2 regions of the Herpetosiphon gulosus genome follow, and region 1 is predicted to be linked to the other one. Evidence: riboswitches for the same ligand, from Rfam matches in the RefSeq annotation. Region 1 holds a riboswitch; the other holds the start of a gene.
What was found. A riboswitch is a leader RNA that binds a small molecule or an ion and turns the genes downstream of it on or off. The one in region 1 is predicted to bind S-adenosylmethionine.
Positions count from the first base shown of each region.

Region 2: another riboswitch for S-adenosylmethionine. It lies ahead of ABEB26_RS12565 (phosphoadenylyl-sulfate reductase); the one in region 1 lies ahead of ABEB26_RS05850 (homocysteine synthase).

Region 1 is NZ_BAABRU010000004.1:19,589-25,552, reverse strand. Features, by position in the region: gene ABEB26_RS05865 (lantibiotic dehydratase C-terminal domain-containing protein) at 1-502, shown strand, start outside; gene ABEB26_RS05860 (ABC transporter ATP-binding protein) at 600-1,370, shown strand; gene ABEB26_RS05855 (ABC transporter permease) at 1,537-2,247, shown strand; SAM riboswitch class I at 2,401-2,508, shown strand; gene ABEB26_RS05850 (homocysteine synthase) at 2,659-3,939, shown strand; gene ABEB26_RS05845 (hypothetical protein) at 4,064-4,435, shown strand; gene metX (homoserine O-acetyltransferase MetX) at 4,432-5,604, shown strand; gene ABEB26_RS05835 (DUF4388 domain-containing protein) at 5,659-5,964, opposite strand, start outside.
Region 2 is NZ_BAABRU010000008.1:104,178-110,141, forward strand. Features, by position in the region: gene ABEB26_RS12550 (nitrite/sulfite reductase) at 1-485, opposite strand, end outside; gene cysC (adenylyl-sulfate kinase) at 482-1,036, opposite strand; gene sat (sulfate adenylyltransferase) at 1,254-2,405, opposite strand; gene ABEB26_RS12565 (phosphoadenylyl-sulfate reductase) at 2,504-3,208, opposite strand; SAM riboswitch class I at 3,277-3,389, opposite strand; gene msrA (peptide-methionine (S)-S-oxide reductase MsrA) at 3,594-4,136, shown strand; gene ABEB26_RS12575 (MmyB family transcriptional regulator) at 4,507-5,358, shown strand; gene ABEB26_RS12580 (hypothetical protein) at 5,443-5,910, shown strand.

The DNA of each region.
Region 1 (5,964 bases):
TGATCTGCTAGAGCAATTTAGCCCTGATCCGTATGTCCAAGCCTTGATTGTGCGCAGCTACCTCGATTATTGGATTGCCCAGGTGGTGGGTGATCGTGCGGCCTTTATTCAAGGCTTGGAGCAGCATTACGAGCGCCAAGCAGCGGTAATTCGCCAGCGTTTGGGCAGCTTGCGCCACAACCAGCTGTATCCATTATTTGCTGATTGGCGCGAACATCTGCGCAGCCATTTTGCCGATTTGCAGACAGCTGAAGCCAATCAGCACTTGCAATCGAGCGTAACAGCGCATTTTCAGCGCTATCAAGCTGAACTGCCAACCATTTTGGCCGAATATCCACTGACTGGCTTGCTCTTTGTGCCCAATTATCTACATTTGGTGCAAAATCGTTTGGGCTTGAGCGTGATGCAAGAGATCCAATTGCTGTATATGCTCTATCGAGTACAAATTGCTGAACTCGATGTTGCGCCAACCAGCGTGCCATTGATTCTAGAGCCACGCTAGCACTTTATATCGCTTTTGATATCGCTTAGCCTCTCGTTTTACGGGAGGCTACATTGTTTAATTGAGCCAGCTGAATACCCTATTGAAGGAGGAAGCGATGGCTCCAGTATTGGTCGTAGAACATCTGCAAAAACACTATGGCAACCATAAAGCAGTCAAAGATGTTTCATTCAGTGTTGAGGCTGGGGAGATTTTTGGGATTGTTGGCCCGAACGGGGCCGGAAAAACGTCATCGGTGGAATGTATTATTGGCCTACGCCCGGCAACTGCTGGCACGATTCAGCTTTTGGGTCGCGATTTGAAGCAGCATGGCCCATATATTCGCAGCAAAATTGGCGTGCAATTGCAACAAGCGACTTTGCCTGATCGCCTGACGGTGGCCGAAGCACTCCAACTGTTTGGTTCGTTTTATCCCCAAGCACGGCCTTGGCAAAAAGTGCTCGAAGAATGGGGCTTGGCTGAACAAGCCAAAACGGCATTTGCCAATCTTTCTGGTGGTCAGAAACAGCGTTTGTTTATCGCGCTTAGCCTAATCCACGACCCCGAAATTGTTTTTCTCGATGAATTGACGACCGGTCTCGATCCGCAAGCACGGCGGATTACCTGGAATTTAATTCAAGATGTGCGCAAGCGTGGCAAAACTGTGGTTTTGGTCACCCACTTTATGGAAGAAGTTGAGCGTTTATGCGACCGAATTGCCGTAATTGATCAAGGCACAGTGATTGCGCTCGATACACCAGATCGTATGATTGCGGCCTATCAACATGATTTGCGCCAACAACCAGTGCCCAGCCGCGACTTGCCGCACCCCGAACGAGTAACTTTTGAAGATGTCTTTTTACGCTTGATCGGCCAGCCCGCCCATTAATCGCATTTAACAGTTGATTGGCATGCCCTCACCCCCTGACCCCCTCTCCCGCACGCGAGGCGAGGGAGAATCCTCATCAAGGGTAGAACACCCCTCTCCCGCGGCAGTGGGCGAGGGGCTAGGGGTGAGGGAACCTATCAACCATTACAGCTTTTCAGGAGGAAGTATGCACGCTTTTTGGCAAATTGTACGAACTGAATTGCGCTTGATGGGGCGTGATCTGACCAACCTCAGTTTTATTGTCTTTTTTCCAGCGGTGATGGCCTTGGTTTTGGGTTTACAAATGCCGGCTGGCCCGAGTCAAACCGCCAATGCCTTGATGATGTTGGCGTTTGGCCCGATGATTTTTGGCATTATGGCGTTCCCGATGAGCTTGGTCAATTATCGTGAGCGTGGCATGTTGCGGCGCTTACAAATTACCCCAATCTCGCCGTTGCGCTATTTGTTGGCTCAAGCCTTGGTTGGCTTGTTGTTGGTATTGCTAGGCGGCTTGGTTGTCTTAATTCTCAGCGTGGTCGTTTTAAAATTGCCGCTGCCTGCCAACCCGCTTGGCTTGATTGCGAGCTTTTTGGTTGGGGCAATTGCCTTTTCAGCCTTGGGAGCTTTGCTTGGCAGCCGCATTCGTAACACCCGCAGCATTCAAGTTGTCAGCATTTTGGTATTTGGAGCGATGGCGGTGGTGCTGGTTTCGAGCACAACCAGCCAATCGGGCCTGCTTCAACAAATTGGGGCTTGGGTGCCTGCACGCCATTTAGTGCAATTAATCGAAGCAAATTGGTTGGGATCAAGTTTCAATATTTGGCCAAGTTTGGCGATCTTGGCGGTGTTGACCGTGGTCAGTCTTGGCTCGGCAACCAAACTCTTTCGCTGGGAATAGACCAGTAGCAAGCCCTAAACCCATTCCTGTGTTGATGAGCTAGGAATGGGTTTTTGATTGTTTAGTGAGATTGTTAAGTAACTTGAAATTGATTCTTGACAATTCTGTTTAACTATGTTATAAATAGCCCATACAAATAAATATCACTTGCGTAACTCATCCAGAGGGGTGGAGGGATCGGCCCTATGAAACCCCGGCAACCGCAGGCAGCAATGCTTGGACTGGTGCTAAGTCCGACAGAATCATTCTGGAAGATGAGGGGCGGCGCACAAACCTATCTTTCGATGGTTACTTACAGCCTCTCATCAACTGATGAGAGGTTTTTTTGTTCATAGGCGTTGTAGCCTGGGTCGCAATGGCGCGAATCGGAACAACCGTAGCATTGAAGATTATATACAAGGAGTCCTGATCATGGCAGACGAAGTACAATTCACCCGATTCGAAACCTTAGCGCTCCACGGTGGTCAAAAACCAGATCCAACCACTGGTTCGCGGGCTGTGCCAATTTACCAAACCACCTCGTATGCCTTTCGGGATACCGACCATGCTGCGGCGCTGTTCTCATTGGCCGAGCCTGGTAACATTTATACGCGGATTATGAACCCGACCAATGATGTGTTTGAGCAACGTTTGGCTTTGCTTGAAGGTGGGATTGGCGCTCTGGCTCTTGCATCAGGCCAAGCAGCCGAAACCTTCGCGATTTTGAACGTCGCTGAAGCTGGCGATAACATCGTTTCAGCAACCAACTTGTATGGTGGCACTTATAACTTGTTCCACCACACCTTGCCACGTTGGGGCGTGCAAACCCGCTTCGTCGATGCCAGCGACCCCGAAAATTTCCGCGCTGCGGTTGATGAACGCACCAAGGCCTTCTACTTGGAAAGCATTGGCAATCCCAAGTTGCAAATTCCTGATTTTGAAAAGATTGCCCAAATTGCCCATGAAGTTGGCGTGCCGTTGATTGTTGATAACACCGCTGCAACCCCATTCTTGTTGCGGCCAATCGAGCACGGCGCAGATATCGTAGTGCACTCAGCAACCAAATTTATTGGTGGCCATGGCACGACGATTGGTGGGGTAATTGTTGATGCAGGCAAGTTCGATTGGGCTGCTAGCGGTCGCTTTACCCAATACACCACGCCTGATCAATCGTATCACGGCTTGCGCTTTGCCGATTTGGGCGCACCAGCCTACATTCTCAAAGCTCGGGTGCAATTGCTGCGCGACTTTGGTTCATGTCTCAGCCCATTCAACTCGTTCTTGCTGTTGCAAGGCTTGGAAACCCTGCACCTACGCTTGGAACGCCACGTGCAAAATGCTGCGGCTGTGGCCAAGTTCTTAACTGAACATAAGAATGTCGAATGGGTCAACTACCCAGGTTTGCCCGGCCACCCATCATATGAATTGGCGCAAAAATATCTGCCTAAGGGTGCTGGTGCCTTGGTTGGCTTCGGGCTTAAAGGTGGTTTGGCTGCTGGTCGGAGCTTTATCGACAAGTTGCAATTGTTCTCGCACTTGGCCAACATCGGCGACTCGAAGTCGTTGGCGATTCACCCAGCGACCACAACTCACCAACAATTGACCGACGAAGAACGTTTGGCAACTGGCGTGACCGCCGATTATGTTCGCTTGTCAGTGGGTACGGAAGCCATCGACGATATTCTCGCCGATTTGGAACAAGCCCTTGCGTAATCGCTTAGTGCCAGCAGTGAGAGTGTGTTGACACTGCTGCATGTCAGGGAGTTGCGACCCTAACCGAAATTGTACGGGTGGATGCTCACCTGCTGTTGAGCATCCACAGACCAAGGAGTTCCCGATGTCGCATAATCATGATTTACTCAAGCCTTTACGCTCGGCTCATGGTGAGTTCGTTACAACCGTTCTTGCCCAGGCCAAAGCGGCAAATCCTGCACCGTTAGTTGAACAATTGGTAGCCCACAATCGCTGGGCTGTGGCACAACTCCGCGCCGTGCCACAGCGAGCTGGAGCAATGCCCCCTGCTTCTGGCACCATGGCTGATGTTAGTGGAATGCTAGCCGAATTGGCTGCGAGCTGTGCAGATTTGGGGGCGGCTGTCCGCGATTTACCAGCGGAAGCAGTTGAGTGCGGTTCAAGCATGGTCGATGCGATCATCGGGTACTATCACGAACAAACCGCCCGCTTGCGCCAAGGAGGTACGCGGCTATGACCGATACCGTCACCTTGGGCGATGTGCCGGCCGTTACCCAACCTGCTTGGGGACGGTCGGTTGGTTTTGTAACGCCCCAAGTGCAAATCTTCACTGAGCCGTTTCGCACTGCGAGCGGCGCTTTGATTCCAGCACCATGGCAACTAAGCTATGAAACCTATGGCAAACTCAATGCCGATCGCTCAAATGTGATTTTGCTGTGCCATGCGCTTTCGGGCGATGCTCATGCTGCTGGTCGCTATAGTGTTCACGATAGCAAGGCTGGTTGGTGCGAACCCTTTATTGGCCCTGGCCGTGCCTTTGATACTGAGCGCTATTTCGTGATTTGCTCAAATATTTTGGGTGGTTGTGGCGGCTCAACTGGGCCATCATCGTTGCACCCTCACACCGGAACCCACTGGGGCAGCCGTTTTCCAATCTTGACGATTGGCGATATGGTGGCGGCCCAAGTACGATTGCTTGATGCTCTAGGTATCGAACGTTTGCTGGCGGTGGCTGGTGGCTCACTTGGTGGCATGCAAGCGCTCGAATGGGCAGCGAGCTGGGGTGATCGGGTGCGCGGGGTGATTGCTTTGGCTACTACCGCACGTTCCTCGGCCATGGCTATGGCCTTGAGTGCCGCTGGTCGCCAGGCGATTGTTAGTGATCCCGATTGGCGTGGTGGCGATTATTATGGTACGGCTGGCCCAGTCAATGGCTTAGCCACCGCCCGCCGAATCGGCCATATCAGCTATTTGAGTGCTGAAGCCTTAGAAGAAAAATTTGATCGGCGCTGGCAGCACGAAGCCTCGCCACAATGGAGCCATCAGCCCGAATTTGCGGTCGAGAGCTATCTCGATTATCAAGGCCGAGCGTTTGTGCAGCGCTTTGATGCCAACAGCTATCTGGTAATTTCGCGAGCAATGGATTATTTTGATTTGGCTCAGCGAGCTGGTGGTTTGGCCACAGCGTTTGCCAACACCCAAGCGCGATTTTTCGTGGCGACATGGAGCAGCGATTGGCTCTACCCTGAGCGTGATGGTGAGCTTATTCGTCAAGCGGCGCAGGCAGCGGGACGAGCAGTTGTGCATTATCCGTTTCATAGCACCAAAGGCCATGATGCCTTTTTGCTTGAGGACGCTCAACTAACCCCGCCATTGATCGATTGGCTTGCCAGTTTAAGCGCCTAAAATAATCAACGCCCCGCAATTGCGGGGCGTTTTTGCTTGGAGATGGATGCTTACTTAGCGACTACCAAGGATGCGGACGGCCCGTTCGCGTAATTTATCGGCCAATTGCGTCGCATTCGGGCGACCAACCAACAAACGAATTGACTCCTCGAATGCGCTGATTGCGGCATGAACTTGCTCGTTGGAAGCGTTATTGGCGGTTGGCTCGATGCCAACTCGACGATAAGCCTCGGAGAGCAAGACACTCGCTGAATTCCCTAAAGCTCCACGGGCCATCTCCTCGAATTGAGGAAACAACGACTCAGCCAGATTCAGCTCTTTTTTTTCGATTAAACCATTGCGCAATAAATTTGCCACAAT
Region 2 (5,964 bases), on a different contig from region 1:
TGCTCGTCGAGTGCCTTGAAAAATGGCCGTGGATCGATCCACTCATCGGCAGCAATCCCAGCGACTGGACTACTCACAACGTTGCGCGGCACATCACCACAAGCCTCAATCGACGAAAGGCCAACGCTTTCCAAGGTTTCAAATACGGTTGGAATATCGCGCAAGGCAATCGTATGCAATTGGAAGGTTTGGCGGGTGGTAATTTCGACCCGACCAGGCGCAACAGTTTCTGCCAATTGTACAATTGCATCAGCTTGATCAGCGGTCATGATTCCGCCAGGTAAGCGCACCCGCAACATGAAAAAGCCATCTTTGGGCTTATCGTGATACAAACCATACCATTTGAAACGGTTCATATCGCTTTCGGTAACTTCATTGATATCGCCACTTTGGGCGTAGCGATAAATATCTTCAAGTACCGCCAAGCCATCTTTTTCAAGTTTTTGCAGTTCGACTGGGTTTAGTTTTGGGGTTGTAGCAGTCATGCGCCCTCCTCAACGGCGGCAACCGTCGGTAGATAGCCAAGTTCTTCCAATGTGTTAACAATGCGGGCAACGCTAGCATCGAGCGATTCGGCGTGGCTTGGAATCACCACCTCAGGATTGGTTGGTGGTTCATATGGGTCGGAGACCCCAGTGAAATGGGGAATTTCGCCAGCCAACGCCTTGGCATACAAGCCTTTGACATCGCGGTCGATACAAACTTCCAATGGGCAATCGATATAGACTTCGACAAAACGAGCGGTGCTGGCGCGAATTTCCTCGCGGGTTTGGCGATAGGGCGAGATAGCGGCGGCAATTGCCACTCCGCCATGGCGCGAAACCAAATCACAAACCCAACCGATGCGCCGCACATTGGTATCGCGATCTTCCTTCGAGAAGCCCAAACCTTTGCTCAAATGGGTGCGCACAACATCGCCATCAAGCACCTCGACCCGTTGGTCGCGTTCGCGCAGCACCTCGGCCAAAGCCGCCGCTATCGTCGATTTGCCTGCGCCTGATAAACCAGTAAACCAGATAATATATCCCTGACTCATAGAAAATCCTTTATGGGAAGGGTGAAAGATAAGGGATGAAGGATGAATTCATTCCTATATTGTCGATGCTGTTTGTTCCCTTACCCCCCGCCCCTCTCCCACTGCGGCGGGAGAAGGGAGTGCTGTCGGATCGGTTCCCCCTCGCCTGCTGGGCGGGAGAGGGGGCTAGGGGGTGAGGGATGTTCTATGCTCTATGTTCTATGTTCTTTAACTCAATTCACGCAGCGATCAATTCTTCGATAACTTCACGGCGGCTGAACTCAGGTGGTGGCAATTCGCCGCGTGACAAGAGCGCCCGCACGGCAGTGCCACTCAAAATAACGTGGTGTTCGTTGGAGTGTGGGCAGGTTTTGGCCGAGGCCATCGCGCCACAGCGTTGGCAGTAGAAGGTATGTTCAAAGAACAACGGCGTAATGCCTAAAGCTGCTGGATCAAATTCGTTGAAAATATATTGGGCATCGTAGGTGCCGTAGTAACTGCCAACCCCAGCGTGGTCGCGGCCAACAATGAAGTGGGTGCAACCATAGTTTTTGCGATTCAAGGCATGGAAAATCGCTTCGCGTGGGCCAGCATAGCGCATTGGCGCAGGGAAAACTCCCAGCAATACCCGATTGGCGGGGTAGTATTCACGCAGCAAGCGCTCGTAGGAACGCACGCGGGCTGGCGCTGGCACATCATCGCTTTTGGTTGTGCCAACTAAGGGGTGTAGCAACAAGCCATCGACGACTTCTAAGGCACATTTTTGAATATATTCGTGAGCGCGGTGAACCGGATTGCGGGTTTGGAAGCCCACGACTGTGCGCCAGCCAGCATCGCTGATCGATTGGCGCACTTCTTGGGGAGTACGTGGCAAGTGTGGAAATGCCCCTTGCTCAACCTGCAACAACCAAATTGCCCCGCCAACCCGCCAGCGTGGGGCGGCATATAAACGGGCAACACCTGGGTGAGCGCCATCGGTTGTGCGATACACGTGTTGGGCTTCGTGTTCAACATCCACTGGGAAAATATCTTCAACTTCGAGCACTGCCAAAATCGTACCTTGTTCATCAGTTAATGCAACTGGCTGATCAAGCACCAAATCGTAGGCTTGATCTTCGGTAATTGGCAAGGTAATCGGAATCGACCAGGGCAAGCCATTTTTGAGGTGCATAGTTTCGACGACCGCCTTATAATCGTGGCGATTCAAGAAACCAGTTAAGGGGCTATACGAACCAATCCCAATCATCAAGAGATCGGCGCGATGTGGCTCATCGAGCACAATTCGTGGCAAATCTTGGGCCGATTGCAACAAATTTTCGCGTAAAAGACCGCTAGGAATCCGATTGACCAACGTACCGCCGTGAGGCAAGATTAATGATGGAACAGCCATTGAAGCACACCCTCGAACATATAATAGCAGCTAGCATAAAGTGGCACCTTTATGCTAATCAACATTGATTACACATAACATAACGAACAAATCGAATTTTAGATATGGAGTCCACACTCGGTTTTGTTGAAGCCAGCCCAGCGCCCGCTGCGTGGGTCACCGTTCACAGGGTGGCTTGTACAAGTGTGACATCCGAGGCTGGTGTAGCCTTGATCCAACAATGGGTTATAAGGAACACCATTGGCATGAATGTAGCGCCAAATATCGCGCTCCGTCCATAAGGCTAAGGGGCAAATTTTAACCAATTGATGTTTTTCATTCCAAGAAACTACTGGAGTATTTGCCCGTGTGCTGCTTTGGTCGCGCCGCAGCGCAGTTAACCAAGCATCGTAGGGAGCCAGCACATCTTTGAGCGGCTCGACCTTGCGTAGTTTGCAGCACAAATCGGGGTTGTTGCCCCAAAGTTCGGGGCCGTGGGTGGCGGCTTGTTCAGCCACAGTTTGGCGTGGGCGCGAATATTGCACCGTAATGCCATAATGCTTTTCAATTTGCTCAACCAAAGCGTAGGTTTCGCTGAACAGCAAGCCTGTGTCGAGCACCAGCACTGGCAAGTTTGGCTCAATTTTGAGCGCAATATCGAGCAACACCATGCCAGATGAACCGCCAAACGAACACGTCAGGGCTAGATTAGGAAAATAGTGATCGATAGCCCAACGCACAATTGCTTGAGGAGTTTGGCTCGTTAATTGAGTATCGAGTGCTGTCAGAGCCTCACGGCTTGGCAGGGTTGCGTGCATGACCATAAAAAAAACCTCATCTGTATATTGGGCAGACGAGGAGTAGGGATCGTGGCATGACTGTCACGGGCTACTGCTCATCTGTCAGACATCACTGTCGGAATTAGCACCTTAAACTTAACTGATCAGGTTAAGGATGGTTGCTGGGGCTTCGTCGGGCCGATCCCTCCGCCCCTCTGGATGAGTGCAACGGGTTTAGTTTTTTAAGCTGTGAGGAATATAACATACTTGATAAACAAAGTCAAGAATTATTCTATCGTATTTTAGTCAAGATTTGGAGTATACTTAATTACGGATGAGTTCAACGGGCGATTTAGCCCATTCTAATGGTCAATTTTAATTTGCCTAGCTCTCTAGCTAGCAACGATAGCAATCAAGGATAGTTAACTGAATGACTCAACAATATGCTTTGGCGACCCTCGGCGGGGGCTGTTTTTGGTGCTTAGAAGCGGTCTTTGATGATCTGCAAGGCATCATCAGGGTTGAATCGGGCTATGCTGGCGGCCATGTTGCCAACCCAACCTATGAGGAAATTTGCGGCAAAAAAACTGGCCATGCCGAAGTGGTGCGCTTAACCTATGATCCCAGCGTGATTAATTTCAGCCAAATTTTGGATGTCTTTTTTACCATCCATGATCCAACCACGCTTAATCGGCAAGGCTACGATGTTGGGCCACAATATCGCTCGGCGATCTTTTATCATGATCCTGAGCAAAAAGCGGTGGCTGAGCAAACGATTGCCGGATTAAATGCCAGCGGTCAATGGTCTGACCCGATTGTGACTGAAGTAACACCAATTAACAATTACTACGAAGCCGAAGATTATCACCAAGAATATTTTGCCCATAATCCCTTCCAACCATATTGTATGGCAGTCGTTTCGCCCAAGGTGCAGAAATTTCGCAAGGAATTTAGCAAGCAGCGGAAATCGTAGAATAAGGATGAAGGATGAAATCGTTCGTGGAATTTGTGAAATTCGTGGCTAAAAACGTCTCTTCGCGCTCTTGGCGGTTTCATTCCCCGTAGGGTTTCTGCCTGCGCTTTGTAGACGACAATCTTGATCCATTATTAAATACAAACAGGGTTGGTATACCCCATATACCAGCCCTGTTTGTATGTTCCCGACTCTCCCACAAACTAATGCATATGGCTACCTTCTGAGCAGTAGAATACAAGTATTGACGCTATCCGCCTAGATACTTGTCTAGGGTTGTGTTGCCTTGATTTATAGGAAGCTTGACATTGATGCAAGGGCTTGCTACCATCAAAAAAGTTACTTTCTCCTTGAAAAAGGATATTGTTCTATGACAAACACCAAGGATCGTGCCAGTCAAATTAATGCAAGTTTTATTGAGGCTGCCGAAAGTATCCGTATTCAACGCAAACGCCGCTTCGAAGATCAACTTTGGCATACCAAGCAAAAAAAGCAGGCTAATCCATTTAGTCAACAAGCGATTTGGGCCGAATACCCAACCTATAAACGGCTCTTGGAGCAACGGGCCAAAAATCAAGTAGCTGAACATGTGGTGCGGGGAATTGCGAGCATCTTGGAATGCCCAATTCATGAGCGCAATCATCTATTGCGTAGCGCTGGCTATGCTGAAGATCCAGATATTCTGAGCGGCGCTGCCCTAACTGCTCAACTGGCGCAATATCAAAGCTTACTAGATATTTTGCTTTATCCAGCCTTTTTAGTCAATCAAGTTTGGGATGTATTAGCGATTAACCAATTAATGGAGCCAGTATTTCAGCAATTTTTGGGCATTAGTTTTGATGCAATTCCGCATGCGCATCGCAATATCTTGCATTTAATGTTCGATCCAGTCAATTATTCGGCTCGCAGGCTTCTAAATAAAGGTGGTTTACAATGGGAGCGCGTTGCCCGCAGTTACGTCTATAGCTTTCAACAAGCCAATCGCACATGTCTGTTTGAACCATGGTATCAGGCAAAAGTGGCTAATTTGATGCAACTCCCCGATTTTGTCACAATTTGGCAGAGCATCGACCCAACTACCAAAGCCCACGATATGCTGAGCCAAACCCAAACCGATAATTTGGTCTATGGCTTGCGCACGATTTATATTAGCGAATCAGACACCTACACCTACCCACGAATTCATGCCTATGTCGATGCAATCGGCACTAAACCCGATTAATCTTAAACATCTCCTTGATTTGAAAAATATACATATATAGATTAATATAATACCGTGAATTGTGTTAGTTATTTGGAGGTTCAAATGCCATATCGTCGGGTCAGCCGGTGGCTTTGTTTGGGTTTATTGCTCTTTAGTAGTATGTTAGTACCATCCTCCACTATTTTTGCTAATGATCCAAATGAAATTGCCGAAGAGGATATAATTCCAGATGCATCGAGTGCTTGTCCGGTTACCAAAAGCATCGATATAGCAATGTATCGTAATACACCAACTGAACAGTATTGGAGTTCTGATGATATTTATACGGTTGGTTGTTTAAAAAATTCGGCAATTAAAGTTAAACCTCCTTATTGTATGTCAATTAGGGTCCGTTTGTTGACCAAGAACATTGAGCCACCACAAACGGTTTACCTAACAGATTGGCAACGAATCTGTCCAAATAATAAATTCATCAAGGTTGCTACCAATATTTTGCCTACCACTCGTTATAGACTTGAAGTTCCTTATTTTAACTATTGGCCAATCTATGACTTACCCGTAAGAGATTAACATACGTAATAGAGAAAGCTCCTCATCATTGTAAATGAGGCGCTTTCTTTATTT